Regions from separate parts of the Paraburkholderia sp. BL10I2N1 genome, predicted to be linked through region 3. Evidence: predicted binding sites of a transcription regulator. Region 3 holds the regulator's gene; each other region holds the start of a gene.

Region 1 (9,629 bases), on a different contig from region 3:
CAAGCGGATACAACTGGATGTCCTTTTGCGCGGCGAGTGCGCGAAGGTCGTCGGCGCGCGCCTTGTTGCGGTCTTCGACATCGCGCATCGTCGCGTAGACGATGTGCCCGGCTTCGGCGAGCGCCTGCGCGCTCAACCTGCCGATGCCCGTACCCGCGCCAGTGACCAGGACGACTGATTTCACGTTGGTTCTCCGATTTCCTGAAGTTGGTTTGATCGAGCGTTTCGGTTTAGGCCACGCCGCCATTCGCACGCAGGATCTGACCGTTGACCCAGCCCGCGTCAGCGCCGACGAGGAACGACACCACCGATGCGATGTCTTCCGGCTGGCCGAGGCGTTGCAGCGGCGGCATCTTCGCGAACGTCTGGATCTGCTCTTCGGTCTTGCCGTCGAGGAACAGTGACGTCGCAATCGGTCCCGGCGCGACGGCGTTCACGGTGATATTGCGGCCACGCAATTCCTTCGCGAAGACGTACGTGAATGCTTCGACGGCTGCCTTGGTCGCGTTGTAGACCGCGTAGCCCGGCATGTTCAGCGCGAGGGTCGTGCTCGAAAAATTCACGATGCGACCGCCTTCGTTCATCCGTGCGGCTGCTTCGCGCAGCGTGTTGAAGGTGCCACGGACGTTGATTTCGAAGGCCTGGTCGTACAGCGCATCCGATGTATCGGCGAGCGGCACCGTCTTCAGCACGCCGGCGTTGTTCACCAGCACGTCGACCTTGCCGAGTTGCTGTTCGGTGGCCTCGAACATGGCGCGCACTTCGTCGGCGTTCGCGACGTCGGCCTTCACGGCAATGGCCTTCGCGCCTTGCGCCGTGAGTTCGGTGACGAGCGCATCGGCTTCCTTCGAGCTCGAAGCGTAGTTGATGGCCACCGCGAAACCATCGTTGGCAAGACGCTGCGCAACCGCTGCGCCGATGCCGCGCGACGCGCCGGTGACGATGGCTACCTGGCTGTTCTTGATCGTGTTCATGATTCGCTCCGTTTCAGTGGGTCATTGAAGTGGTGAGTGGGTGAAACGAATAGTGGATCATTCGAACCAAAAGATAATTGCAATCAAACTGTTATCATCGTTCCATTCACTTTAACAATCCGTCTACGCGAGTGTCTTATGGACCGTTTCCAGGAAATGCAGGTTTTTATCCGCATTGCTGAGCGCAGCAGTTTCACGCGCGCCGCCGACGACCTGCTGATCCCACGCGCCACCGTCACCAACCTGCTCAAACGCATGGAGGAACGGCTCGGCACGCGGCTCATCGAGCGCACGACGCGCACCGTGCGCCTCACCCACGACGGCGAGGCGTTCTATCGCCGCTGTGTGCGGCTCGTGGCCGACATGGAAGAAGCCGAAGGCGCATTTCGCAACGTGGCGCCCAAGGGATTGCTACGCGTGAACGTGCAGGGAACGCTCGCGAAACACTTTGTCGTGCCGGCGTTGCCAGACTTCCTCACACAGTTTCCGGACATCGAACTGCATATCGGCGAGGACGACCGGCTGGTCGATCTGGTGCGCGAGGGAATCGATTGCGTCCTGCGGGCCGGGACGCTGCAGGATTCGTCGATGGTCGGGCGGCGCGTCGCGTTGATGGAACAGGTCACCGTCGCGAGCCCCGTCTATCTCGCGCGATTCGGCGAGCCGGCCATGCTGGAGGCGCTGGAAGGACATCGCGCGGTGAACTACATCGCGAGCGGCTCGGGACGCACCTTGCCGCTGGAATTTACCGTCGATGGCGAAGTCATCGAGATGCAGCTTCGCTCTGTCGTCTCGGTCACGGGGGCGGACCTGTACACGGGCGCCGCCGTTGCAGGCCTCGGCATGGTTCAGGTGCCGCGATACCGGGTATCCGGCGAGCTATCCACCGGGAAACTGAAGATTGTGCTCCGCGACTTCCCGCCGCCGCCGATGCCGGTGTCGGTGCTGTATCCGCAGAATCGTCAGCTTTCCTCGCGCGTCAGGGTGTTCGCGCAGTGGCTGCGCGATATTTTCGAGGCGGCTGGGTGACACGTCGCCTGACGGTCGGGCGTCGAGAGGCACCTTCGGGCCTGCCGTCAGAGCGGGCCGCAACGGCCAGACATGCACACACCGCCTGGCTGTTCCGGCATACGGCCGCCGAACCCACTCCCGCCGACAGCAGCCACACCCATCGACACTCAAAAATGAACGGTTGAGACGATCGAGCAGTTCATTGCGACCTACCGGCATTCATGCGCGCCGGACGGACGCCTAAAGTGCCCTTCATCGACGGGCAGTGCTGATGGCGCTGCACCCCTCGCGCACTTTCAGGAGATGAGTTTATGAACGCGACACGTGGGTCGGTACCCGTTTCTTTCTTCGGCATCGCCGTCGGTGCGCTGGCGTTAGCCAATGCCTGGCGCGTGGCGGTACGGATCTGGCCCCTGCCACATGGCATTGCCCAGTTGCTGACGGTCAGCGCGCTGGCTGTCTGGCTCATCGTCGTGCTGGCGTACGGACGCAAGTGGCTGCTTCACCCCGATGAGGCCCGCGCCGAAATGAGCCACCCGGTGCAGTCCTCGCTTGCGGCTCTCGGGCCAGTCTCCAGTCTGCTTGCCGCGATCGCCCTGCTGGATTATTCGCGGCCCGTGGCAGTCGTTCTGTTCAGCGTCGCCGTCACAACCCAGCTGGCGTTGGGCATCTTCCTGCAAGGACGCTTATGGCAAGGCGGACGCAAGCCGGAACTCGTGACGCCGGCTATCTATGTGCCTGCGGTCGCGTCGAGCTTCGTGGCGGGCACCGCCTCGGCGGCTTTCGGCTGGGCTCAGGTGGGCTTCTGGTTCTTCGGCGCAGGCCTCCTGTCGTGGCTCGCGATCGAATCGCTCGTCCTGCATCGCTCGGCCGTGCATGAGCCGCTGCCCGAAGCGCTGCGGCCGACGCTCGGCATCCAGCTGGCGCCGCCGGTCGTGGGGGGCGTCACGTACCTGAGCATCAGCCATGGAGTGCCCGACCTGTTCGCGCAGATCCTGCTCGGCTACGGTCTGTATCAGGCCATTCTGCTGCTGCGTCTCCTCCCCTGGATTCGCAAGCAACCGTTTGCTCCGTCTTATTGGGCTTTCAGCTTCGGTGTCGCGGCGCTGCCGACGATGGCCATGCGAATGGTCGAGCGCGGCGCCTCAGGCCCGGTGGAATGGCTCGCGCCCATCCTGTTCGTGTTCGCAAACGTGGCGATAGGCGTGCTGGTGGTGAAGACGCTCGGACTGATGCTGCGAGGCGAGCTCCTTCCCGCCGCAGCCCCGCAGGACGGTGCGCGCGGCAGCGCATTGGACAATGCCCGATCTGTGAGCCGTTCAACCGTGCAGAACCCCGCTACCGGAGGTTGACCGGTGATGGCGACGAAGCCATTGCCAAACACACGCGATGCTCGAACTCTGAGCGAATCATCCAGAGATCAGCGCATCGCGTTTTTTCTACCTTCGGCATTCGTCGCTACGGCAATCTCATCGAGATTCTGCGGATACGGATAATCCAGCCCAAGCAGTTGCCGCATTGTCGGGCTCGCTCCGTTCACGAACGCATCGCCCACCATCGCGCGCAGATCTTCCATCGGCTTCACGAACTTCGGCAGGTACTGGATCAGCACCGCACTGCGATCCTGGGCGCTTCGATTGGGCATCGCGCAATGCCAGGTTGCACCGAAAAACACGATGGCGTCGCCCGGATCCGCCTCCATACGCTCGCACCGTTCGAAGAACCGGTCGGCCTCGCCCGGATAGCGCAGTTCGTGCTGCGTGTGCGGGACAAAAGCGGTCGCGCCCGTCTGCACGGTGAAGGGATCCAGCGGGATAGTCACCTGGGCGTTAAGGGGAAACGACGTGTTGATGCCGGCCGGAAAGGTGTCCGGCTGGTGGTAGTCCCAATACGGATAGTCGATGTGCGGCTCCTGCCCGGGACCATCCGGCAGAATCCGGTTGGCCGCAATCGACCCCATGATAAAGCCGGAGCCGAGAAAAAGCCGCATCGCCTCGACAATGAGCGGCTCTTCGGCCATTTCGGAAAACACGCTGCCCTTCGCGAGGAGATTCCATACGCGCCGCTGCAGATGCAGACGCTGCTCGGCAGCCGCCTCTCCCTGGAAATGCGTCACGGTCTGCGCGCGATCCTCCGAATGCGACATCACCGTGCGCCGCGCGTCCGCAATCTGGCTTTCACTAAAGCGGCCAGTTTTTTGGCAAAAACCGCACACGGACCATGAACCGGGTATCGTTATGCCACGCGCCGTAGCGCCGACAGCGTGGCTGATTCCAGCTGTAGTGCATCGCCTATTCGATTGCCTGTACTAAAGACTAGCTCTGGTCGCTGTCAGTCGCACATTCTGGTGAGCTTTGCTTCCCGTTGGAAAGATTTGGTATCCCTGTGACGCGGCCGGGTCGGTGCTGCGGTGCGCATTGTGATTCGCAGATTCGGAGCTCCCATGTCAGACAACAAGCTTCCTTTGCTGGATCCGCTCGCCGCGTTCGTGGACGTGGGCAGCGAACACATGCATGTCTCGGTGGGTGGTGATACGCCGAAAGTGTTCGGTACCGTGACCTCACAGCTTCACGCGCTGCGTGACTGGCTGCTGTCAGAAGGTGTCCATTCGGTCGCGATGGAAGCGACCGGCGTTTACTGGCTGCCCCTTTACGGGCTGCTTGAGGCCGCAGGTCTGGAGGTGCGCATGGTTAACGGCCGGCAGACCCGCAATCTGCCCGGACGCAAGACTGACATGGCAGACAGCCAGTGGGGGGCCACCCTCCATATGCATGGGTTGCTGCACGCCGGTTTCGTGCCTGCGGCCGACATCCGCCGGTTGCAGGACTACCTGCGCCTGCGTGCCGATCATGTCGCATCGGCTGCCAGTTGTGTGCAACTGATGCAGAAAGCCTTCGACCGGATGAATATCAAGCTGCACGACGTGATTGCTTCCCTGAGCGGTGTCAGTGGCCTGGCCGTGGTCCGCGCGATCGTGGCCGGAGAACGCTCTCCCGAGGCACTTGCCGCCCTGTGTGCCGTGCAGATCCGGCGCCGGAAAGAGCAGGCTGTCATCGAGGCCTTGCGCGGCACCTGGGCCGACGAGCACCTCTTTTTGCTGGAACAGGCGTTGCAATCCTGGGACCACTACCAGAAGCTCATCGCCGACTGTGACCGACGCATTGCAGCCGTGCTGCCACCCCATGACGAGGCACCGCCGCCGTTGCCCAGATCCACCAGACAAACGGGTGTCAACGCCCCGCATATCACCCGGCTGCGGGAAATACTCGCCCAGATGTGCGGCGGACGCGATCTGACCAGGCTGCCCGCGCTGTCAGAGTACGGCGTGCTGCAACTGATCGGCGAAGTCGGCATCGACCTGAGCATCTGGCCCACCGAGAAACATTTCACCGCATGGGCCGGGCTGGCGCCGGGTAGCCACGACAGCGGCAAACGCAAGAAAGGCGTGCGGCGCGGGCGTAATCGCACAGGCCAACTGTTTTGCATGATGGCGCAGAGTCTGGTGCGCAGTAAGGACATCGCGCTCGGAGGCTTTTACCGGCGCCTTGCCGCGCGTCGCGGCGGTCTCATCGCGACCAAGGCGCTGGCGCGCAAACTGGCTGGCTGGTTCTGGCGCGTGATGGTGAAGGGAGATGACTATGTCGAGCAGGGGCTCGCGCGCTATGAGGAGCAGGTACGCAAGAGCAAGGAACGCGCTCTGAAGCGGCTTGCAAAGGAATTGGGACGCGAACTCGTTCCGCTATCGACCGTTGATCACGCAACGGCATGAAAACCATGGACGCGGGAGGTTCATGGAAAAAGAGCCCGCGAATGCGGATGGCGCCAGGGCCACGCATCAAGGCTTCGACGATGACTTCCGGTGTGACCGAACCGGCTTCGACACTGTTCACACCTGTCTTCCTGGGTGTACGCGAATGGGTGTACGCGAACTGCTGTCGCGTTCCGGTGACGGCTCCCCGGCATGAATGCCGGGGCTTCCTCTCCAAGCCGCAAGAGGATCTTTTTCCTGCTTCATCGCAGAATGCCCGATGAACCGCTTTACGCAGCCACCAGGTCTTGTGTCCGCTCTATCCGATGTTCTGGACGAGGGCTTTCGCCCTCGCAGGCATGCGCCGGCCGCCCGCCGGTCGTGTTCGATTCCTTGCGCCTGACTGGCGCGACGCGCTTGCGGGTTTTGACGGCTTCGTATTCGCCGTGGCGCAGCCGCCCAATGCCTCTCGTCCTGATGTTGCAGGAGGCATTGTCATCGGCGTGCGCCTCGAAACCACAGCGTTGACAGACAAACCGCGCATCCTTGCGATTGTCCGGGTGAATGTGCCCACAGCGGGAACATTCGCGACTGGTGTTTGCCGCCGGCACCAGCCCGACCAGCTTGTTGCGTCGTGCTGCCTTGTAGGCCAGGTAGCGATGGATCGAGCCCCAGCACGATTGCAGAATCGACCGGTTCAGCCCCGCCTTTGCACGGGCGCCGTTGCGAAGCCACTTGCCCGTCGCTTGCTCGAGCCGCGCCTTCGGCGCTCGCGTCATGCCCTGGATCTTCAGGTCCTCGAGCACGAAGAACCGGGCGTCGGAGCTCGCGAGCGCGTGGCTGACCTTGTGCGCGAAGTCATTGCGCGCACACGGCGCATACGCCTTCTTGCGGACGAGCCGCGCGACCAGCTTGCGGCGGTTGGCCGAGCCCTTCCTGGCACGCGCAATCCGTCGCTGGTAGCGTTTCGCGCCGACGTCCTTGCGGCGCATCCGTTCGAGCGCGATCGCATCGGGCCTGAACTGCCTGCCATCGCTCGAGGCGATGCAGTTGTCCCGCACATTGCGGTCGAGGCCCAGCGTCACCTGCCCGATTGCTTCATCATCGAGACGGTTCAGTTCGTACGCCAGCTCGTGCGGCTCGCGCAGGATGAACGGGCTCGTATGCTCATAGCAGAAGCTCACGAACCACTGGCCCGCACTCTCGCGTACCACGATCGTGTTCGGCAGACCATACGGACGGTGCGCCTTGAAGGGCAGTTGCCCAAGCGGCTTTGCCTTGGTGCCAAGCTCGATCACGACGCCGTGTCCGGTATCGATGAACCGGAACAGTTCCTGGGTAATGACAACCGTGTTGAAGTCTCTGCGGGTTCGACGCCGCGGCGCACGACCGAGTCCCTTCAGTTGCCGTTGTCTGGCCGTCATCCAGCGCACCGCGCCGTTGCGCAGGATCTGGCTGGGCACCTCGTAGAGCCACGGCGTCAGCTCCCGATCCTTGAACTGCGCATACTGCTGGTCCAGCGGTGTGCGCACATCCGTCTTGCCCGATGCAAGTTCGAGCCGACGTTGCGCCGCAAAGAGGCGATCCTCGCTGACCTTGCCGTTGTAGATCGTCCGCTGACATCCAGTCCAGCGCCTGAGCATGGCTGCCTCCCCAGCCTCGGGGTAGGCCCTGAATCGAACACCGGATTGAAGTTTAGAGGACATATCAACACTGTACATCCATACAGTACCATGTCAAGCGTCGTGGGCTCGCAACCGCCGAAGAGGCGAACCTGCGGTTCGCGCGCTTTCCTTCCCCGCCCTGAAGAGGCTGTCGCAAAACGTGCAAAGCGAAACAATTCAGCTCTATAAGTGCTTGAATTGTCAGGGCGTGAAAAGCCGGCGCGTTTGCCTGCGTACCCTTTTGCGACAACCTCTGAAGGACGGGGTTTGACGCGCTTTCTGATCAAGCATAGAAGATGAGCCGGCTTTAATGCAGAATTAATTGCACAGGCATTTTTGCATGGAATTTATTTTCCATTTCGGACGCCTTACCTGGCGCGGCCGGCCGTGTGGCTTGATGGAAATCCATCATTTTTTGGCGTGTACACGCGGCTCCCATCATCTACCTTTGTCGCAACGACTGGCCCGCCTGCAACACCTTGCTGACGGGAAGCTCGCAAACACCCCCTATAAGCTGGAGACACCCCATGTCCTCGACTTCCCGCGTCGACGGCGGCGCGACCACGCAGAGCGCCGGCGACCAGGCCTTTGGCGACGGTATCGGCCAGCAGTGGTATCAGCCAGCCATCCCGCGCACCGTGCTCAAGGAGTTGATGAAGCGCAGCGATGCCGAGGGGTGGCGCAACTTCGGCCTGTGGCTCGCCCTGCTGCTCGCCTCCGGCGCGGTGGCGGCGATGACATGGGGAACGTGGTGGACCGTTCCGGCGTTCTTTGCCTACGGCACAATCTACTCGTCGAGCGACGCACGCTGGCACGAACTCGCGCACGGCACCCCGTTCAAGAGCCGCTGGGCCAACGAGGCCTTCTATCACCTGTCGTCGTTCATGACGATCCGCGAGGGCTACTGGTGGCGCTGGAGCCACGCGCGACATCACACGCATACCTACTTTCAGGAGCGCGATCCGGAGATTCAGGTCGCGCGACCGACGAAGGTCTGGCCCATCGTCGTCGACTTCTTCGGACTGGTGGGCTGCTCGCTGGAGATCGCCAAGATCGTGCGCCACGCGTTCGGCCGGGTCGATGCATCCACCGACGCATTTCTGCCCGCCACCGAAAAGCCCAGGATGATCTGGTCGTGCCGCATCTATCTGGCGGTGATCGTTCTCACGATCGGTCTGGCCATTGCGATGCACAGTTTCCTGCCGCTGATGTTCATCTGGACGCCACGTTTTTACGGCGGCTGGCTGCATCAGTTGCTGGGTCTCACCCAGCACGCCGGGCTCGCGGTCAACGTGAAGGACCACCGGCTGAACACCCGGACGGTCCATATCAACCCGGTGTTCCGCTTTCTGTACCTCAACATGAACTACCACCTCGAACACCATCTGCTGCCGATGGTGCCGTTCCATGCGCTGCCGCGTCTGCACGAAGCCATCAGGCATCAGCTTCCGCCTGCGTATTCCAGCCTCTATGCGGCTTATCGTGAGATGCTGCCCGCCCTCTGGACGCAGCGCTCCGACCCGTACCACGTGATCGAACGGACACTGCCGGTTAAAGACACCACGGACTCGACAGACACCCCACGCGCCGCATTCACTGCGCAGTCGAACGTCTGAAGCCTGCCCGCAAACTGCCAGACGACCGCCACCCAGGGAGCCTCCCGTGAGCATCGAAACGAACAATGTGAAGTGGGTCGCGGCCTGCGCGACCGGCGACATCGACGAAGAAGACGTGATCCGCTTCGATCACGCGGGCGCAAGCTACGCGGTGTACCGGATCGCCGAAGGGTACTTCGCATCGGATGGCTGGTGCACGCACGAGCAGGCCCATCTCGCCGATGGCTTTGTGGTGAACCGCGAAATCGAGTGCCCGCTGCATCAGGGACGCTTCGATATCCCGAGCGGCAAACCGAAAAGTCCGCCGGTCTGCGTGCATCTGAAAACGTACCCGGTGCGCGTTGAAGACGGCCAGGTGCTGCTCGGCGTACCGGCGCAGGAGCAGTCATGAAAAGCCTTCCCGCGATGGTGATCGTCGGCGCCGGCCAGAGCGGCGCGCGCGCTGCCCACGCGTTGCGCGACAACGGCTGGGACGGCGGCATCACGCTCTTCGGCAATGAAGCGGTAGCGCCCTATGACCGCCCGCCGCTTTCCAAGGCGGTGCTGCTTGGGCAAAAGACCACGGCGCAATGCGCGCTCTACGACGAGGCGTTCTATCGCGAGCAGCGCATCGATC
Region 2 (9,629 bases), 2.3 Mb from region 3:
GCCTTCGGTCAGTTCCAGTGAGATTCGAGACGGTTCCACCTGATATTGGCCCAGCAGCACGAGCAGTTCGGTGGCGAAGTCGGGGCGCGTGATGCTGTAGCTCGACAGGTTCACGTGCACGGGGGGCCAGTCCGCATGCTCCGGCCGTGCGAGCGTCTCTGCCACGAGCTTCAGCACGTACATGTCCAGACGTCCGATCAGCTTCAGGCCCTCGACCGCCGGCAGAAACCGCCCCGGCGCCCAGATGTCGCCATTCGGCTGCCGCCAGCGGATCAGCGCTTCGAGCGCGACCAGTTCGCCGCTCCCTACGTCGACGATCGGCTGAAAGTACGGCACCAGTTCATCGTCGCGCTTCAGCGCGCGACGCAGCGCGCCTTCTGTCTCGACCTGATCGGACAGTTCGCGGCGCAGTTCCTGATTGAACACGGCGAAGCTGTCGCGGCCACGGCCCTTGACCCGGTACATGGCCGTGTCGGCGTCGCGCAGCAGATCGGTCGGGTTCGAATGGAAGTTGTTGTCGGCGCCCACAATTCCCACGCTGCACGACGAGAACACCACGTGCTCGCCGATGTTGAACGGCTGGTCGAATGCCGCGAGGATCCGTTCGGCGATCGCAAGCACGGTCTGCAGCGGCGCGTCGGGCACCATCACCGCGAATTCGTCGCCGCCGAGCCGCGCGAGCAGGTCGTCGTGGCGCACGCAGCTGCGAAGCCGTTCGGCGACCTGCACGAGCAGCACGTCGCCGAGATGGTGGCCGAGACTGTCGTTGACCACCTTGAAGCGGTCGAGATCGATGAAGAGGACAGACAGGCTTTTGCCGTGGCAGCAATGGTCGTCCCACGCGGCTTCGAGCCGCTGACGCAGGTGCGCCCGGTTTGGCAGCCCGGTTAGCGCGTCGTGGGCGTTCTCGTGCAGAAGACGCGCGTTGGCGTTATCGAGCTCGCGGGTGCGCGCCTGGACGCGCGCTTCGAGCTCGAGATTGGCCGCGTGCTGCGCGTCCGCTGCGCGGCGGCGCGCGAGTGCGGTGTCGATATGCCGGGAGACGAAGGTCAGCAGGTCCTGATCGCGCGCGTCGTAGCGGATGTGCTCCTGATAGCTTTGCACGACCAGCACGCCGCGTATGACGTCGGCGTCGAAGAGCGGCACGCCCAGCCACGAACGCATGCGGATGTTCTCGCTTTCCAGATCGATTTCCCCGCGGGCGACGAGCCGGAGCGCATCGTCCGTCGTGAAAAGGCACGGAGCGCGCCGGCGGATCACGTATTCGGTCAGGCCCCGCTTGCCGCGCCGCGCCGACGGTATGTGTCTGATCAATTCGTCGATGTAATAGGGAAACGAAACTTCTTCAGTGAACGGATCGAAGAACGCGACGTAGAAGTTAAGCGCATACAGCAAACCGGCGACAATCTTGTGCAGGCTGCGGAAAAATTCACCGATTTCCACTGGCTGGCTCGACAGTTCTGCGATCTTGAAGAGCGTCGCCTGCAGATGCTCGGCGCGTTTGCGCTCGGCGATCTCTTCGCGCAGGGTGTCGTTGAGCTGCGACAGCTCGGCCGTGCGCAGCGCGACCTGCTTTTCCAGATCGACGCGATGCAGGATCCGGTCGAGCGCCATCGCCACGTGGCGCGCCACGACCAGAAAGAGCGCCCGATCTTCGGCGCTGTAAATTCGCGAGACGTCGTAGACCTGCATCGTCACCATGCCGAATACTTCGTCCGACGCGTTTTTCAGCGGCGCTCCCATCCAGAACTCGGGGCGAGGGCCGACGCAGAAAAAGACCCCGTTTTCTTCGGCTTGTGCAATGCCTGCAGCATCGATCAGGAGCGGCTGACCGGTCGTCAGCACGTAACCGGTGAGCGATAACCTGGCGGGATCGACCAGGTGGGCGTGATCGGTGTCCACGGATTCCGTGTCGATCACGTCGACGTAATAGGGGAAGTTGACGACTCCTTTCGCGCGATCGAAAAGCGCCAGATAGAAGTTTTCGGCGTCGATCAGCGTGCCGAGACGTTCGTGAATGGCATGCAGAAAGGCCGCCCGCTCCCGGATCGAACTGGCGAGGTAGGCGATGTCGTACAGCACGCGCTGCACGTTCTGCGCGCGGGCGAGCGCGTGGGCCTGAACTCGCTCGCCGATGACGCGGGCGAGTTCCGCCAGGGTTTCGTCACCTGCGTATCCGGCCGGCGCGAGCAGCCAGCCGAGCACCGTTTCGCCCCGGCCGGTCGGCCATGCGCACCAGCCACGCGAGGCGCACATCGCAGCGAGTGCGTCTTCCGCGAGAGTGTCGGGCCAGTCGAGCGGCGTGTCACTCGTGCTGGCAAGATCGAGCTGCTCGCCGGCCCGATACCACGCCCATGGGCGACCGTTGCTGGCGCCCTGCGCCTCACGGATCGAACCGTCAATGGACAGTTCGCCCGACCTGCTGGATGACCGCAATGAGTTCCCCATCAGCCAACCCTTGTGCGTTCCCGGATGAGTTTAGTGTCACCGTGCTATATCGGCAGTTCTCACGGGAACTTGAAGGGGCGGCCCCGCCGGGGCGCGGGGCTGTGCGAACATCGACCCGAGTCCATTGGCCTGGACCGGGCGCATATTGTGTGTGGTGCATTCGCTGCGGCCCGGCGATATGGGCTGCTGGATCTGATCAACGCGCTGAAAGCGGCCGTCGCGTCGCCGGCGTGGCCGCAAAAAAACCAGGCGTAAGATGGGATGGGCCCGGATGACTGCGCCGCTCGGTCCGTGAACCCGTGGAATTGCTGGGGCTCGCCCGACCGGCGCCCCGCCCGAAGGCGCGGCGGTCCTGCGCACATTGCGACGGAGGTCGACATGACGCGTGAACTCAGAACTGAGCAGGAGTTGATGCAGATCGTTTCACGGGCACTCGCGGACAATCCGGATACGACCGGCTGGAGTCCTACCGCCATCCAGGAACATATCGAAGACGAAGGGGGCTGCAACTGGGACATCGACTATCTGCATGGCGACAGCAAGAGTGCGAACGTCAGGGAGATCGTCATGCCGGCCGCTTCGAAGGTCATCAACGATTTGCGCAGTCGCTACAACCTGTTATAGCGTCACGTCCGCACGCTTCAGCTTCAGACATGACTAACGGGGAACACCTGGGGAGAACACCTGTATGGACCGCCTGCAGGCGATTGAAGTTTTCACACGCGTAGTCGAGACGAACAGCTTTTCGAAAGCCGCGGAACTGCTCGACCTGCCTCGCGGATCGGTGAGCACGCTGATTCAGGGCCTTGAGCAACAACTGGGCGTCCGCCTGTTGAACCGGACTACGCGGCAGGTCAGCGTCACCGAAGACGGCGCGCTTTACTATGAACGCTGCATCCGGGTCCTCGCGGAACTCGCGGATGCAGAGTCGTCGCTGTCGAACAAGCGGCAGAACCCGACCGGGACGGTTCGCGTCGATACCTCGGGCACGCTCGCGAGAACGCTGCTGCTGCCCGCGCTGGACGAGTTCTACCGCACCTATCCGCATATCGACGTGCGGCTGGGGCTGGCCGACCGGAACATCGACCTGATTCAGGACGGGGTCGACTGCGTGATCCGGATGGGCGCGCTCGAAGAGTCGAGCCTCGTCGCGCGTCGCATCGGCAGCGCGCGGATCACCACGTGCGCGTCGCCTGCCTATCTGGAAGAGCACGGCACGCCAGCCACGCTCGAAGACCTCAAGCAGCATCGTGCGATCAACTACGTGTCCGCACGCTCAGGCAAGACGTTTCCGTTCGAATTCGACGTGAATGGCGAGATCGTGAGGATATCGCTGGATGGCGCGCTCGCCGTGAACGACGGGACGGTCTATATCTCAGCGGGCGTGCATGGGTTTGGCATCATCCAGCCGTCGCGGTTCATGGTGGCCGACCTGATCGCGCGCGGCGAATTGACGGAAATCCTGACGACTTATCACGCCCCGCCCACTCCGTTGTCGATTGTTTATCCGCACCGCCGCCATCTGAGCTCGCGCGTACGCGCGTTCACCGATTGGGTGACCGAACTGGCGCATCGCAATCCCGATCTGAGCCTCTGAGCGACAGGCGCGATCTCCCAGCCTGCGCACGGCGTTGGCACGAGTCGAACCGCCTTTGATGCAGGTCAAGTCGTTGCGCGCGAAAGCACCGATCATGACGCTACGGGCCCGGGTTGGCGAGACGTCGTCGTCGGCAAGCTTTCTTCGGGGAAGGCGCTTCACCTTCGTCGTGCGCGCAGCGCAATTGCGCCCACCGCCCAGACGAACGATCGCAGCCAACGAACGCAGCCAGGGCCTGTCGGTGCTTCCGGCGATTCATAGGGTGTGTGGCGTCACAGGCCTTTACGTCGCGCGGGCAACGCCGGTCGGGAGATTTGCAGCAGCACACTTGTTCGAGGTGACCGATGGGCGTCGGCATGCAGATTGTCTACCTCGGGTTCGCCGGGTCCAACCAGCTCGAAGCCGAAGCCGGCGCGCAGTTCGTACGCCTCGAGCGCTTCGGAAAGCTCATCTCGGGCTGTCATCTCGCGATCGAAGCGTGTGGCTTCCGCTCGGGAAACCGTCTTTACGATGCAAGGCTCGACCTGATTACGCGCGGGAATGATCTGATTCCGGTCGAGCATTGCACAGATGAGGACCCGCGCGTCGCGCTGCGCGCGGCCTTCGATGCAGCGGTGCGATGGCTCGAACAGCCGTCCGCGGATGGCGGACTGGCAGACACACTGAACAGGCCCGCCAGACCCGTGTCCCGCGATGCATCTTCGGATCGGCTGGCTAGTCTGACCCAACGTGGGGAGACCAACATGTACGAACATATCCTGGTTGCACTGGACTGCAGCGAATCTTCGAAACGCGCCCTGGGCGAAGCCATTCGCATGGCGCAGCTCGCGCACGGCAAGGTTACGGCGGTCTACGTCGTGGACAGCTCCACGACGTTCGCCTATGCGGGCGAGTTTGACCCGCTTGCCTTGACGAGGGCGTTGCGGATCGACGGCGAGCGGGTGCTCGAGGAGGCTCGCAAGCTGATGGCCGGGCAGGGCGTGGCGGGTACGGCGCAGGTTGTGGAGACCGACGGTCTTTCCGAGGACGTCGCCAGTTGCCTGCGGCGCGAGGCGCAACGTGTCGGCGCCGATCTCGTCGTGCTCGGCACGCATGGCAGGCGGGGCGTGCGGCGCATGGTGATTGGCAGCGTCGCTGAGCGTTTCGTCAGGTTCTCGACGTGCCCCGTCCTGCTGGTGCGTGAAGTGCAGCCGGCACTTTGAGACAAAACAGAGTCCCCGGACCGTGTTGACATTGACGCGCAGACACCTCGTTGAGTCCTGGCGTCAAACGCCGTCCTTTTTGCAGGCAGGGCCGGTTATGCGACGTCGTCGTCCGCGAACACGCCGTGTTCCGCTACGGCAGCGTCCGGATCGACGCATTGCACGTGCCAGTGTCCCTGTTCGTGCACGGGCCCCTGGTTGCCGCACCAGTCAGCCGTCCCCGTTTCACCTTCGAATGGGCCATGCTGGCCGCTCATGTCCAGTCCGTCGAGTATGCACAGGGGGCGCGTGTCGTGTGGCGCGCAGATGAACGTGTTGCCGTGGTCCACGATCCACGCGCCCCATTCGGGCAGATCGAGTCCGACATGACCCTCGCGGGACCATTTATGTGCCTCCACATCCACCCAGAGGATGGCGTACGCGCGAGATGAACGGTAATGCGCATGGTCTTGCTCCAGTTGCCGTGCCCGCAGGCAGGCTGCGGCCGTGATGTCACTGACTCAGAACCCACACGATCAGCGTATGGGTGTCTTCAGGCGTAATCGGGCCGCCGCGGTCGGCGGGAAGCGGCATCGCCGTGTCGCCCCAATGCGCCTTGCCGCCGAGCCTCAGCTTGTTTTCGAGCATGAGGCGCGCATTGGGCACCTTGCGATAGCGCTCGGCGATCTGCTGGAACGACGGGGCGAGGAACGGGGAGTCGGTCGTGTGGCAGAACATGCAGCGATGACTGTCGATCAGCGCCGCTGGTTCAGTTTGAGCAGGCGCCGGGTTGCTCGCGGTGACGAGCAACCCGACGATGCTGAAAGCGACGTACGTGCTTTGAAGGACCCTCACGAAACACACTCCCGGACAGGTTTTCGTTCAGTGTACGGGCGGCGTGTATTGCGTCGTTGATCCATGTCAACGCGATCGACCTGGATGCACCTACTGCCAGCGCGGGCGCCGCTTGCGGGCCGAAACTGACCCTCTGCGCACCCCATGACAGGCACAAGATCATCTGGCGCCGAGGAGCGATTGATCCCGGTCAAGCGTGCCCCGGTACCACGTCTTGCAGTGCAGCACAGGCGGGCTATGCTGTATGAAGGCGCACGTCGCGCGTGGCGACGGCGGCCTCGCCATGCAGCGTGCCGGTGTCCGGGCCGAACCGCTGCCGCGTCACAGGGCCACGCATAGCGCGAGGCGAGTGTCATGCATATTCATTTTCCGCCGGAAATGCCAGAGTATTGCGCGAGGGATCTGGTGGTTGCCTTTACGGCTGTGGTGGACGGCAAGCGGGTTCAATGCGCCGTGACGGCAGAGGCGCTTGAAGATCATTTCGGCGCGGCGTCGCTGCGTGAGGACGATCTGCTCAGCGCGTTCGAAGCACACCGGTCCGCAATCGAACATTCGGCTGAGCGGATGTTGAAGGAAGTCGAAGGCAAGCCGGTGCTTCTGCATAGCGGGTTTTTCAGGTTCTGCCAGTGAATCTTCCAGGTCGGTGGCCGCGGACGCTGGCGCAGCGCCTTTCTGGCGTGCGGACAAACCGTTAAGGCAGGCCGTTCAGGAGGTGAACGATGCGTGCGATGGTATTCGACGGCAACTCGACGCCGCGCTGCTCCTCGCCCCGGTGGGCGCGCTGGTGCCCGTTGCGCTCAAGGCGGAGGCGAAGGGCGGCATCGTCGTGTGCGGCGGAATTCACATGAGCGACATTCTGTCGTTTCCATACGCATTTTTGTGGGGCGAGCGGCACGTCGTACCCACGGCAGCGATAACCCGTGCGCCGTGGCGGTTCGGCGCGGATCTGCTTTCGTCTGACTCTGCCTCGCTAGGTCTGGCCTGCCAATGCGTATAAGCATATAACGTGCGCGCGGGAGGGTCGCCCTTTCGTCTGGCTTCCCGCTATTTCGCCGGCTTCCGTGCAGAACGGGTGGCCCGCCTTGATCCTGGTCAACCCTGTGGCGTTCGACGTCTCGCAGACTAGAATTCCCTTATGCGGCGCTGGAATCCGCGCTAACAACAGGAGCGGGCGTAAGCCCAGGAGGCGGTCATGTACAAACGAATCTTCACCGCGATCGACGGCAGTGAATCCGCGCAGCGCGCGCTCGACGAGGCCGTGAAGCTGGCGCAGGTGACGGACGCCACGGTGACGGCTGTTTGCGTCGTGCAGCATGCGGCGAAACTCGTGGACGTGGGTGCCGGTTTCGTCGACGAGCCGCCCACCACAGCGGCGAGCGAGGCAGCCACGGCGGCGCTCGAACAAGCGGAAGAACGCTTCAGGCAGGCTCGCGTGAAAGGCGTCGCCCGCGCGGTCGACGCCTGGGGCGAAGACGTCGCCAGCGTGCTGAGCCGTGCGGCCGACGAATGCGAGGCCGACCTGATCGTGATCGGTACGCATGGCCGGCGCGGCTGGCGCCGGATGCTGCTGGGGAGCGTTGCGGAATCATTGGTGCGGATGACTGAGGTGCCTGTATTGCTGGTGCGGCACGATCCGGATGCCGAGTACATTCCTTCCGGCCTGTAAGGGGTTGGGCGAGAGAGGACGGTCAAGCTCGCCTTGCCTGCCGGTGGCTCAGGATTAAAAGCTGGCAAAAGAAACGCCCGGAAGCCGGGCGCCAGAAATTGCACGGGGATTTGCTCCGCGCAAAGCCTCCCTTTGGCGGCGTGCCTGCGGCGGAGCTAGTGCGACATCAGCACCGGCACGGTCATCGACTGCAGCACTTTGCGGGTCGCGCCGCCCATCACCCGTTCCTGCCACCGGGCGTGACCGTACGCGCCCATCACCAGCAGGTCGCTTCCGTCGTCGGCCACGTGCGACAGCAGGGCCTCGCCGATCGATGCGTCCGGCGCCACGGTGATGTCCCTGACTTCGACCTTGATCCCATGGCGCGCCACGACCGCCGCGATATCGGTGCCAGGAATCCGGCTGCCGGGCCGCTCGTCTTTCGCACCGTTGACCGTGAGGATCGTCGTCTGTTTCGCGTGCTTCATGAGCGGTAGCGCGTCGTGGACAGCACGCGTGGCTTCGCGGCTGCCGTCCCACGCCACTGTTACGCGCGCGCCCGTCGACGTAAAGCTGCCCGTATATGGCACGGCCAGCACAGGACGCCCGGTCGACATCACCAGGTCTTCGGGGAAATGCTCACCGACATAAGCGTCGGGATCGTCCGGGTCGTCCTGGCCGGCAACGATGAGATCGGCGCAACGCGCGAGGCGCGGAACCGCGACGTTGGCGAAGTCGTCCGTGCTGATCCAGTCGGCCTCGATCTTTGCGCGCGCGGTTTCGGCGCGAAACAGGCGCTCGATCGCGGCGCGGCGCTCATGCCGCTGGCTTTCGTGATCGGGGTACTACGCAGCCGTGCCCGCCATGACATAGAACGAGCGCGGATCGGGCGTGAAGACCGCGAATATCCCTGTGAGATGCGCGTCGAAGCGCTTTGCGATCTGCAGGGCGAATTCGAGTCGCGGATGGGCACACCGACTTGTGTCGAGATGAACAGCGATGCTTTTGTAGCTCATTGCGGCAACTCCGGTAATGAACAGGATGATGGGAATCGACGTCATCTGGAGTCTATGAGGACCGCAGTTGCAAGGCTTGACACAGATCAACCGCCCGCTGGCGGAACGCTGCTTGATGGAAGTCAATGAGCCGGGCCAAGGTTGGACTACACTGGTCAGGAACTGCTGTTGTCGGAACCCCGCGACTTTCTCGCCGTTGAAAGGAGCTCATCATGGCGACTGAACTCAACACTTCATTCGATATCTATCGCGCGAATCTCGACCTGGCGCTACGGATGGTCACCTTCGGGCTGGAGGGCCGCCGCGATGCGTGCGCGTTCCAGACGCAGCGGATCAATCGTGACCTCGCTGCGATCAGGAAACTGCAGGAAGCCTCGAGCCGATCCAAAGACCTGAACGAATACAACGCTGCGTGCCAGTCGATGTGGCAGGATTACCTGACGGCCAGCACCAGCATCTGGCAGGAGGCGCTGGGCTCCGCGGTGCGTAACCAGACCGCGTTCGGCGACGAGATGCGTGAGGCGCTGCAAAGCTGGCAGTCGGCCTGGACCACGCAGTGCCAGAAGGCGGCCGACGTAAGTGGGGCCGGCACACCGATACGGGAGTGGATGGAGCGTTTCGAGCAGGCGATTACGGGCACGACCCCGGGCGCGATGCCGGAAGGCAACAAGGGTGCCGAACCGACCCAGACAGCCGCAGAGGGCGGGCGGGCGAAGAAGGGGGAGCAGCATGTCGGCTAGACGCGTTGCTTTTGTCACGGGCGGCATGGGCGGACTCGGCGCCGCCATCAGCCGCCGGCTGCACGATGCCGGCATGACTGTCGCGATGTCGCATTCACCACGCAACGACCACATAGCGACGTGGCTCACGCACGAACGCGAGGCCGG
Region 3 (9,629 bases):
ACTCCCCGAACAGGTCTTGAACCGAGTGTACGGGAGTCGTGATCCGTGTCGTTGACACATGTCAATGAGACTGTTGTGCGCGAGGAGGAGCGATCTGCTGACCGCATTTGATGCGCACCGGACCAGGATCGAACATGTGGTCAGGCAGACGATGAAAAAAGCCGACGGCAAGCCCGTACGTCTGCATGGCGGTTTTTCAGCTTTTGCGTGGGAGATTGCGCCTGGGCGGGAGGCGTCGGATCAGGATAAACATCCAGCAGGTCACATCGTTACGACATCACGGTCGCCAACGGGCGGCGTGGCGAATGTTCCACCGGCGTTCCTCGACCGATACGCAGAAGCAGTTGTGGCATCGTGTCGAGACCGGGTGTTGCGAGTAGCCTGTCGCGCAAGGTATCGACTTCGATCGGTTGATTGAGATATGAGGCGCTCAATCCCTCAATAACTGCTGTCAGCAGCACACGCTCCAGTGCCTGGCCGACTGCCAGCCACGCGGGCGCGTCATCGACGCCCGTTGCAAGGCACAGAAAGAGCGGCGAACCCGTAACCAGCGACCGGTGCGTCGCCGCCATTCCGTCACCCAGGTCGAACGTGCGAATCGCCAGCGCGACCAACGGCGCCGCGACGTCCTGAAGCACGTGAAGGCCGGCCGACAGCGCCGGCATACCATCCTCGCGGCGGCTTGAGTGAATCCAGCTCGCCAGTTCACGTCGAAAGCGTGGGTCGTGGAACTGCACGAGGTCTGCTTCGGCGATGAGCTCGGCGATACGCTCGCGCTCGCCCACCGCATCGATGCAGATGACGTCGGCACCCTCGGCCATGCCAGCTTCGCGCAGCCTTTGCTGGACGTCGGGCGACACGGGTTCACTGGAGAATGCCGCACGGTTGGTGACGCGCCTGGCAATCGCCTCGAATAGCGGCGCCAGCGTGGCGTCACAATGTCCGTCGGGCACGATCTTCAGATGCGCGAGGACATCCGGATCGGCGGACGACGGGAACAAAGTGATGGCATAGGCAAGCCCCAGGTGACTCAATGCGGCGCGCAGATTGAAAAGCGCTGCGCCGCAGCTGATGATCAGTTCGCGGTCGAACGGATCAACGACAGACAGGGCGCGCAGGCGGTCGGCACACAGCGTGATAGCGTCGCCGTCGACGATGAAATGCCAAGGTTGCGTATTGTGGCTGGACGGCGCGAGCACGGCGTACCGCAACGCAAAGCGCAGCTTCTCTTCAAGGCTGGCGTGTGGATCGAGTTGCTGTTCCGATACGGATCATGCTGCCATGTAGGGCGTTGTTTTCATTCAAGCCTCCCGCGTGACGGACTACCCTGTGACAGATCGCTCTTGAGAGCCAGGCCGATCAGTTTCAGGTAACCGGTTTATCCTGTCAGATTGAGGCACGACACACCTGACCCAGGTCAAGGCACGGCGTCCGTCTCGCGCTGAAATCGGCGCCTGCGACTGCACGCGACCGCACTCATTGTCGCGCCGGTGGTGAGGGATCCAGTTCTGTGCAGGTCAACCGGCGACGTAAGACGAGCGATGCGTGCGATGGTATTCGATGGCAGCCCGGCGCTGCCAGGCGAGATGGAATTATCCGATCCGGCGCCGTCCAGGGGAACGTTGCTGAGGTGACGCAAAAACGGGCGGCCGTCCCGTCGTCCGGATAGCGCATCTGAACGCTCCGCATCTTGCCACCTCATGTCGCCGTTTGTGACAGGGCGCATCCGGTCAGACACGCTCCAGTCCGTCAGGGTTGAGGATGCGAATCTGTTTGCCGCGCGCATCGACCAGCCCCTCACGCTGGAATTTCGAGAACATGCGGCTGACGGTTTCGAGTTTCATGCCGAGGTAGCTGCCGATTTCCTCGCGCGTCATCCGCAGGTTGAACTCCGCCGACGAGTAGCCGCGAGCCCTGAGCCGGGTCGAAAGATTGAGCAGGAAGGCCGCGACACGCTGCTCGGCCGACATCGTGCCCAGCAGCAGCATCAGGACGGATTCCCGGACGATCTCGCTGCTCATCATCCGGTGCACGTGCTGCTGGATTCCCTTGACCTCCCGGCACAACGATTCGAGCAGGTGAAACGGGATGATGCAGACGTTGCTGTCTTCGATGGCAATCGCATCGAAGCTGTGATGGCCTGTGCTCACGCCATCCAGACCGAGTGCGTCGCCCGCGAGATGAAAGCCGGTCACCTGCTCGCGTCCGTCGCGATGCATGACGACGGTCTTGAACGACCCTGCACGCACCGCATACATGCTCTGGAAAGCATCGCCCGTGCGATAGAGCGCCTCTCCCTGCCTGACCATGCGCGTCGAGCAGATGATCGCGTCGAGGCGCTGAAGGTCAAGGGGCGAGAGGCCCTGCGGCAGGCAGACGGCGCGCATGGCGCAACTGGAGCAGCGCGAGGTCGGCCGATTTACCGCAGTTGCAGAGGACGTTCCATTGAGGGCGCGCGGCATGGGCGGCGCGATCCGGACAACTGGCGCGGCGACGGGGTATTGGGCAACGTCAGACATGATGTGCTCCTCTTTCCTGAGTGGCGCATGCGAGCCCGCTTGCGCGCAAATTTCTTGATCGTGTCGCGGGCCAGCAGGAACTCGCTGGTCTTGTCGAAGATGTCGTGCGCTCTGATCGCCATGCAGGCTTCGCGAAATCATCCGGTGCCGGATGGCGAGCGAGTCTTCGACCAGAAAGACCTTCTGCGTTGCATCGGTTGTGTCGCAAGTCATGCGTTTCAGTATGGTCGGTGTTGTCTCAAAATTAAATCGTCCGTGTATGAAGTTCAGGTAGGCGTCGCGGAAGACGTGTAGGGAAAATCCTACGCGACGACGAGCCCGACCCTCTGAAACCACGGATAGTTATGCCGCGCGACGGATTAATTCGGCGCTCAATCCATATTCCCTGGCAATCGACAGCAGTCTGTCGTGCCATTCACAGACGCCGAACAAGTCATCGACGTTTTGCAGGCAGCTCAACAGAGTCACGGTAGATTCGTCGTAGACGTTGATCCTCGTCCGCAACAGCGCCTTGCGCAGCGCGGTAATTCCGGCGTCCATATCAGCGGGGTGACCGAGTGCCGGCCCGATCAGGTACCGGACCGGCACCCCCTCCATCGAAGAGGTGTAGTCGGCAGGACGGGTAAAGCTGCCAGTCGGACACCCACCGCACGATCACCGATATGCTGCGCCGCCCTTCGGGAGCAACGCAGCGCGCCGCTGATCAAAAAGGTGTTCGACTACGTGGTCGAAGATTTCCTGCCTGGTGAGAAAATGAACAGGGCGCATGAGGTGTCTCCCGCGTTGTCTACCGGCCATTGACATCGAATCTGGCTGGCTGTCGATTTCAGTATTGTCGACGCGCAGGTCATGCGAAATTAGCGTTCACGGAGAATCGCGTAGGATCTGCTGATGTGAAGTAGGGAATTTCTGACGTGCGGCAGGGCGCTTTTACAAACGAAGGCTGACCTGCATGCAGCATGAAGCGTAAGAACCTTGCCATGACCTCTGTCGAATCAGGCGGGTGTGTGCCACTTCTCCGTGTCGCAGAAAACGGAAGCAGAACGGCGCCCCGGTCAGATCTCGTCCTCGTCACCAAAAAGCTGTGTCGCAGCGCGTAGCGCACAAGCGCGGCTTCGTGCGGCATCTGCATCTTTTCAAGGATGCGCGTCTTGTAGGTGCTGACCGTCTTCGCGCTGACACACGGCTCCTGGGCGATTTCGGAGATCGTCTGGCCAGCCGCAATGCGTCGGAAATCGTCGAATTCGCGGTCTGACAGACGCTGATGCGGCAACGTATCGACCGGTTCGTTCAGACTCTGCGCGAACTGCTCCGCCATCGCAAGGCTGACGTAAATGCCACCGCTCACGACCTTGGTGACCGCCGAGACCAGTTCGGCGCTGGCGCTTTCCTTCGTCAGATAGCCGGATGCGCCGGCCTTGAACGCGCGTACCGCATATTGCTGTTCCGCATGCATGGTCAGCACGAGGATGCGCAAGGCAGGCTTTTCGTCCTTGATCTGCTTGATGAGCTCGACGCCGTTGCGGCCGGGCATCGACAGATCGAGTACCAGCACGTGGGCTTCCATATCGCGAATCAGTGCGATCGTGCTCGTTCCATCGTTCGCCTCACCGATCACTTCGAAGCCGCTTGCATTCTGCAGGATATGCCGCAGGCCATCGCGCACCAGCGTGTGGTCGTCGGCTATCAGCACCTTTGTCATGGTTGAGCCCCTTCGCCCGTTGCGCGACCCCAATTGTGGCATGGTCGTTCCAATTCTGCCCCCTTCAGGCGTCTGCTGCCGGTACGGGATGCATCTGGCGTGCGCCCGCGACATCCAATGACAACCAGAGCAGCGGTTGATTCTTGTCAAACGTCACGTCGATGCTGCACGGCAGACTGAGTGCTCGGGCAGGGCCGCGACGGCCTCGCCATCATGGGAAAAGGGCGCGAGTCCAGGAGGCGTTCATGTACAAGCGAATCTTCGCCGCAATCGACGGCAGTCCGGCTGCGCAGCTTGCGCTCGAGGAAGCGGTGAAGCTGGCGCAGGCGGCAGATGCCACGGTGACGGCTATTTGCGTCGTGCCGCACGCAACTCAACTTACAGATCTCGGCCCCGCTTTTGTCGACGTACTGCCGACCGGCACCGTGGCAACCGACGCAGCAACGGCGGCGCTCCAGGACGCAGACGAATGCTTCCGGCAAGCTCACGTACGCGGCGTCGCCCGTGTGATCGATTCCTGGGGCGAAGACATCGCCGGCGTTCTCAGCCGCGCGGCCGACGAATGCGAGGCCGATCTCGTCGTGATGGGCACCCACGGACGCCGCGGCTGGCGGCGGACGCTTATGGGTAGTGTTGCCGAGTCTTTCGTCCGGACGACTGATCTGCCCGTATTGCTCGTCCGGCACGATCCGGACGTCGAGCCGATCCCTTCAGGTCTGTAAGACTGCGAGCGGAACTCAATGTGGCGCGTCTTTAAAAGACGCGTCAGCTAAATCAAAGAGAGATGCCCGTCTTTTGCGCTCATCGATGATCGCGAGGCGCAGGCTCTCGCACCTGGTTCCTTGGTGAAGACCGGCCTGACCAGGTCCTGGCGGCAAAAGGCATAGCGGCGGATCAGGTGCGCGTCGTCCTTACGTGCCAGATCGAGCGCGAATTCGACGCGTGCGTCGCTGTGACTGCTGTCGTCGAGATGAACGAGGAGCGTCCGGTAGTTCATGACAGCTCCTTCGCCGCGACGGCAGCCGCGTCGCTGTCGGCATCTGCCGTGGGCGTGCAATGCGCCGGTACCAAAAGGACAGGGCAGTGCGCAATGCGCAGAAAGCGCTCCGCGACGCTGCCGAGCACAAACCGCTGAACACCGCGGCGACCGTGCGTGGCTATCACGACGAGATCGGTGTGCAGGTCGGAGGCGGCCCGCAGAATGTGCCGCGCGATGTCGCCGCCGACTTGTTCGACCTCGATGATCCGCGGCGTCCCAGTCACGCCTTCGCGTTTCATCCGGGCAAGTGCTTCTTTCGTCACATGCGTGCCTTACTGAAACAGGGCGTCGCGTGCATACGACGGGTCGTAGCCCGGCACGTCGTAGGTCATCAATGGGACATCGACGACGTAAAGCGGCTATACCGCCGCGCCCGTCTCCCGGGCCAGCTTCAGGGCAGCAGAGAAAGCCAGGACGGATGGTTCGCTGCCATCGATGGGAGCCAGAATGTTTCTGTACATGGCGTGCCTCGCCGGGATGAGCTGTATGTGAATCCATCATGGGTAGCGAACGGCCGTCCTGTGCTGATCTGGTTCAAGCGGTTCGACGAACCAGCGTCCAGAACGGGCAGCGTTCGCGTTCGCTTGAGGCGTGTCAGTGCGACATCAGCGTGGGCACCGTCATCGACTTCAGCACCGAGCGGGTCGCGCCGCCCATCACCAGTTCCTGCCAGCGGGCGTGACCGTACGCGCCCATCACCAGCAGGTCGCTTCCGTGGTCGGCCGCGTGCGACAGCAGGGCCTCGCCGATCGATGCGCCCGGCGACACGGTGATGTCCCTGACTTCGACGTTGACCCCGTGGCGCGCTACGACCGCCGCGATATCGGCGCCGGGAATCCGGCTGCCGGGCGGCTCGTCTTTTGCCCCGTTGATGGTGACGATCGTCGTCAGTTTTGCGTGCTGCATGAAGGGCAGCGCGTCGTGAACCGCACGCGTGGCTTCGCGGCTGCCGTCCCACGCGACGGTCACGCGTGCCCCCGTCGACGCGAAGCTGCCTGCGTAAGGAACGAACAGCACCGGACGCCCGGCCGACATGACAAGGTCTTCCGGGAAATGCTCGCCGACATAAGCCTCGGGATCATTCGGATCGTCCTGACCGGCAACGATCAGGTCGGTGCAGCGGGCGATGCGCGGAACAGCGATGTTCGCGTACTCGTCCGTGGTGATCCAGTCGGCGGCGATCCTGGCGCGCGTGGCTTCGGCGCGAAACAGGCGCTCGATTGCCGCACGCCGCTCATGCCGCTGGGCTTCGTGGTCGGGGTAGTACGCAGCCGTGCCCGCCATGACATAGAACGAGCGCGGATCGGGCGTGAACACCGAAAACACGCCCGTGAGATGGGCGTCGAAGTGTTTGGCGATCTGCAGGGCGAGTTCGAGTCGCGGGTGGGCACGTTCGCTCGTGTCGAGATGAACAGCGATGCTTTTGTAGCTCATTGCGGCAACTCCGGTAATGAACAGGATGACGGGTATCGACGTCATCTGGAGTCTATGAGTGCGGTAGTTGCGAGCCTTGACACAGATCAACCGCCCGCTGGCGGAACGCTGCTTGATGGAGGTCAATGAGCAGGGCTAAGGTTGGACTACACTGGTCAGGAACTGCTGCTGCGGGAATTCCACGACTTTTCGCCGTCGAAAGGAGCTCATCATGGCGACTGAACTCAACGCTTCATTCGATCTCTATCGCGCGAATCTCGACCTGGCGCTACGGATGGTCACCTTCGGGCTGGAGGGCCGCCGCGATGGGTGCGCGTTCCAGACGCAGCGGATCAATCGTGACCTCGCTGCGATCAGGAAACTGCAGGAAGCCTCGAGCCGATCCAAAGACCTGAACGAATACAACGCTGCCTGCCAGTCGATGTTGCAGGATTACCTGACGGCCAGCACCAGCATCTGGCAGGAGGCGCTGGGCTCCGCGGTGCGTAACCAGACCGCGTTCGGCGACGACATGCGCGAGGCGCTGCAAGGCTGGCAGTCGGCCTGGACCACGCAGTGCAAGAAGGCGGCCGATGCAAGTGGGGCCGGCACGCCGATACAGGAGTGGATGCAGCGTTTCGAGCAGGCGATTGCGGGTGCGATTCCGGGCACTATCCCTGGCACGATTCCGGGCGGCGACAAGCGTGCCGAACCGGCCCAGGCAGCCGCAGAGGGCGGGCGTGCGAAGAAGGGGGAGCCGCATGTCGGCTAGACGCGTTGCTTTTGTCACGGGCGGCATGGGAGGACTCGGCGCCGCCATCAGCCGCTGGCTACACGATGCCGGCATGACCGTCGCGATGTCGCATTCGAACGCGGCGGCCTCGGCGCACGCGGCGCATCAGAAAAGCATTGTCCGGGGCATAGCGGGGCGCGCCAGTGTGCTGGTCGTACCCGATCTCGAAGTGGGCAAAATGCTGGTCAGGTAGCTTGCGTTTCTGGGCGTTGCACCGAGCGCGGGCATCGTGCTGGGCGCACGCGTTCCGGTCGTCCTCACGAGCCGAGCGGACAGCGTACCGTCTTGCGTCGCGTCATGCGCGCTGGCTGCGATTCTGGCGGGCTCCACGGGGCGTTCGCCGCTGCACGTATGACTGGCGTGCGGCGCCAGGCCTCAAACGATGGCCGCTTCTTCCTTCGAGGCAACCCTATCCGCGCCCAGTTGTTCCAGCAACGGCTGCCAGTACTGAAGGTGACCGAATGAGTTGCGTGCCACATCCGTATCGAAGCTGATTGTCATCAGGCATTCCTCGGGGGACAGTGGCTCCTCGTTGGCCAGTTGCCGGACCAACACCAGCGTGCCGGCGTCTGAGGTTTGGAAGGGGCCAGACGCTCGCCCCCTCACACGTTCGACCAGTGTCCGCGGGCGCGCGTGAAAATTCAGAATGAAGACGGGCATCGACAGCATGTTCGCAAGCTCGATAAACCGCCGGCGGTCGAGTTCCTTGAGGAACGTGGCATCGACCAGCATCGGATAGCCCGCGACTAACGCGTCGCGTGTGATGGCGAGCAACGCGGTGTAGTGAGTATGAATCGCGTGCGAAGTGTACGCAGCGGCGGGTAGCGCTCGAAACACGGGTCGCGAAAGCGGCCGTTCGCGTTTGCGCTCTACGTCGCTGGACAAACGAATCGCGCCGATCAGCGGCGCGAGCGCTGCACTGGCTGCGGATTTCCCTGACCCTGAATAGCCGTGGCAGAGCAGCAGACACGGTGGATCGGCCCGCACGGTGCGGCGGGCAAATGCCACATAGGCGCGCGCCGATGCATAACCATCAGCAGTCCGTGCGACGGGCGCCTTCAATATCGCGACAAGCGCTCGCACGAGCGCCCGGTAAACCATGTAGAAGCGCATCACCGAAAGCGCCCCAAAGTCACCTGTGAGCTGAAGCCAGTCGTTCAGCAAATGTGCCGCAAGATCGTCGTGACCGCGAACCTTGAGGTCCATCAGCGGGAATGCGAGGTCACTGGCCACGTCGATCCAGCGCAACGCATCGCTGAATTCAATGCAGTCGAACATCGCGATGTCGCCGCCCTTTCGCATGATGTTGTCGAGATGCAGATCGCCGTGACACTCGCGCACGAATCCCATGCGGCGGCGCGCATCGAAGTGCGGGGCGAGTCGCGTTGCCTCCTGCTGGCACCACAGATGCACCTCGACAGGGACGAGCGCAGGCGCTTCACGTTCAAGTGCGTTTAGCACGCCTGTCATCTGCTCACGCACGAGGGCGGATGATCCAAACGCTGTGCGTGGCGCGTTGCGCTGCTGTGCGCCTGAAGCATGACCATGAAATGCAGCCAGCTCGCATGCGAAACGGGCGACGTGCGGGACACCCAGTTCGCCGCATTCAAGCAGTTGCGAAAACACGTCCGCCTCGGCGAAACGCCTCATCTTTACTGCATGTCCAGCAGCCTTTCCGGGGCCCCCCACCCTGAAGCTCCTGCCTGTCGAGACTATCGGCACGACCTCGAGATACAGCCCGCGCGCGAGACGCCGGTTGAGCCTGACCTCTTCGTTGCAGTACCGCAGCCGCGCGGCTGGTCGCGTGAGATCAACGAAACCCGGATTGACTGGCTTTTTGACCTTATAGGCGAAGCGTCCAGCGAGATAGATCACGGAAATGTGCGTTTCGATCCTGCGAATCCGACCTGCGGGATGACGATACGAGCCTGCACGCTGCATCGCGTTGTCGACGCGGCGCCAGTCGCGTTGCGCTGCATGTTCTCGCTGCGCAACGTGAAGAGGCCGGCGGGGGGACAGTGGAGGTTTGGTGCGCATGGACGGCTCCGCGATTTTTCAGGGTGCAGGTCCAGCATAGGCGTCGTAAGCGCCGCAGTATTTGACCAGGGTCAGCTTCAACGCATCGCGTGAGGAGCGCGTAACAGTTGATGCATGTCAAGGACC

Evidence for each region. Region 3 encodes FNR, which switches genes on or off when oxygen is low (the NO sensors DNR and NnrR bind a similar motif). Its sites were predicted from a motif close to TTGATNNNNATCAA; they were not measured.
Region 1: the regulator FNR is predicted to act here: its motif matches at 7,792-7,805, upstream of B0G77_RS02435 (fatty acid desaturase).
Region 2: the regulator FNR is predicted to act here: its motif matches at 6,138-6,151, upstream of B0G77_RS22315 (cytochrome C).

What each region holds. Positions count from the first base shown of each region.
Region 1 covers NZ_SNWA01000001.1:511,134-520,762, forward strand. Annotated here, with positions in the region: partial or broken gene B0G77_RS02400 (SDR family NAD(P)-dependent oxidoreductase) at 1-184, opposite strand, end outside; gene B0G77_RS02405 (SDR family oxidoreductase) at 231-974, opposite strand; gene B0G77_RS02410 (LysR family transcriptional regulator) at 1,113-2,003, shown strand; gene tehA (dicarboxylate transporter/tellurite-resistance protein TehA) at 2,297-3,337, shown strand; gene B0G77_RS02420 (phytanoyl-CoA dioxygenase family protein) at 3,406-4,200, opposite strand; gene B0G77_RS02425 (IS110 family transposase) at 4,450-5,754, shown strand; gene B0G77_RS02430 (RNA-guided endonuclease TnpB family protein) at 6,024-7,454, opposite strand; gene B0G77_RS02435 (fatty acid desaturase) at 7,925-9,013, shown strand; gene B0G77_RS02440 (non-heme iron oxygenase ferredoxin subunit) at 9,060-9,404, shown strand; gene B0G77_RS02445 (FAD-dependent oxidoreductase) at 9,401-9,629, shown strand, end outside.
Region 2 covers NZ_SNWA01000002.1:93,973-103,601, forward strand. Annotated here, with positions in the region: gene B0G77_RS22290 (EAL domain-containing protein) at 1-2,448, opposite strand, end outside; gene B0G77_RS22295 (hypothetical protein) at 2,827-3,072, shown strand; gene B0G77_RS22300 (LysR family transcriptional regulator) at 3,137-4,045, shown strand; gene B0G77_RS45570 (universal stress protein) at 4,402-5,247, shown strand; gene B0G77_RS22310 (DUF3564 family protein) at 5,343-5,645, opposite strand; gene B0G77_RS22315 (cytochrome C) at 5,740-6,045, opposite strand; gene B0G77_RS22320 (DUF1488 domain-containing protein) at 6,436-6,711, shown strand; partial or broken gene B0G77_RS22325 (alcohol dehydrogenase) at 6,824-7,006, shown strand; gene B0G77_RS22330 (universal stress protein) at 7,274-7,747, shown strand; partial or broken gene B0G77_RS22335 (universal stress protein) at 7,903-8,742, opposite strand; gene B0G77_RS22340 (hypothetical protein) at 8,955-9,482, shown strand; gene B0G77_RS22345 (beta-ketoacyl-ACP reductase) at 9,472-9,629, shown strand, end outside.
Region 3 covers NZ_SNWA01000002.1:2,428,788-2,438,416, forward strand. Annotated here, with positions in the region: gene B0G77_RS33175 (nitroreductase) at 270-1,199, opposite strand; gene fnr (fumarate/nitrate reduction transcriptional regulator Fnr) at 1,731-2,462, opposite strand; partial or broken gene B0G77_RS33185 (hypothetical protein) at 2,862-3,287, opposite strand; partial or broken gene B0G77_RS33190 (response regulator transcription factor) at 3,575-4,221, opposite strand; gene B0G77_RS33195 (universal stress protein) at 4,467-4,943, shown strand; partial or broken gene B0G77_RS33200 (universal stress protein) at 5,060-5,218, opposite strand; partial or broken gene B0G77_RS33205 (universal stress protein) at 5,215-5,721, opposite strand; gene B0G77_RS33210 (universal stress protein) at 5,855-6,694, opposite strand; gene B0G77_RS33215 (hypothetical protein) at 6,906-7,445, shown strand; partial or broken gene B0G77_RS33220 (beta-ketoacyl-ACP reductase) at 7,435-7,542, shown strand; partial or broken gene B0G77_RS33225 (phosphate acyltransferase) at 7,594-7,821, shown strand; gene B0G77_RS33230 (bifunctional aminoglycoside phosphotransferase/ATP-binding protein) at 7,842-9,503, opposite strand.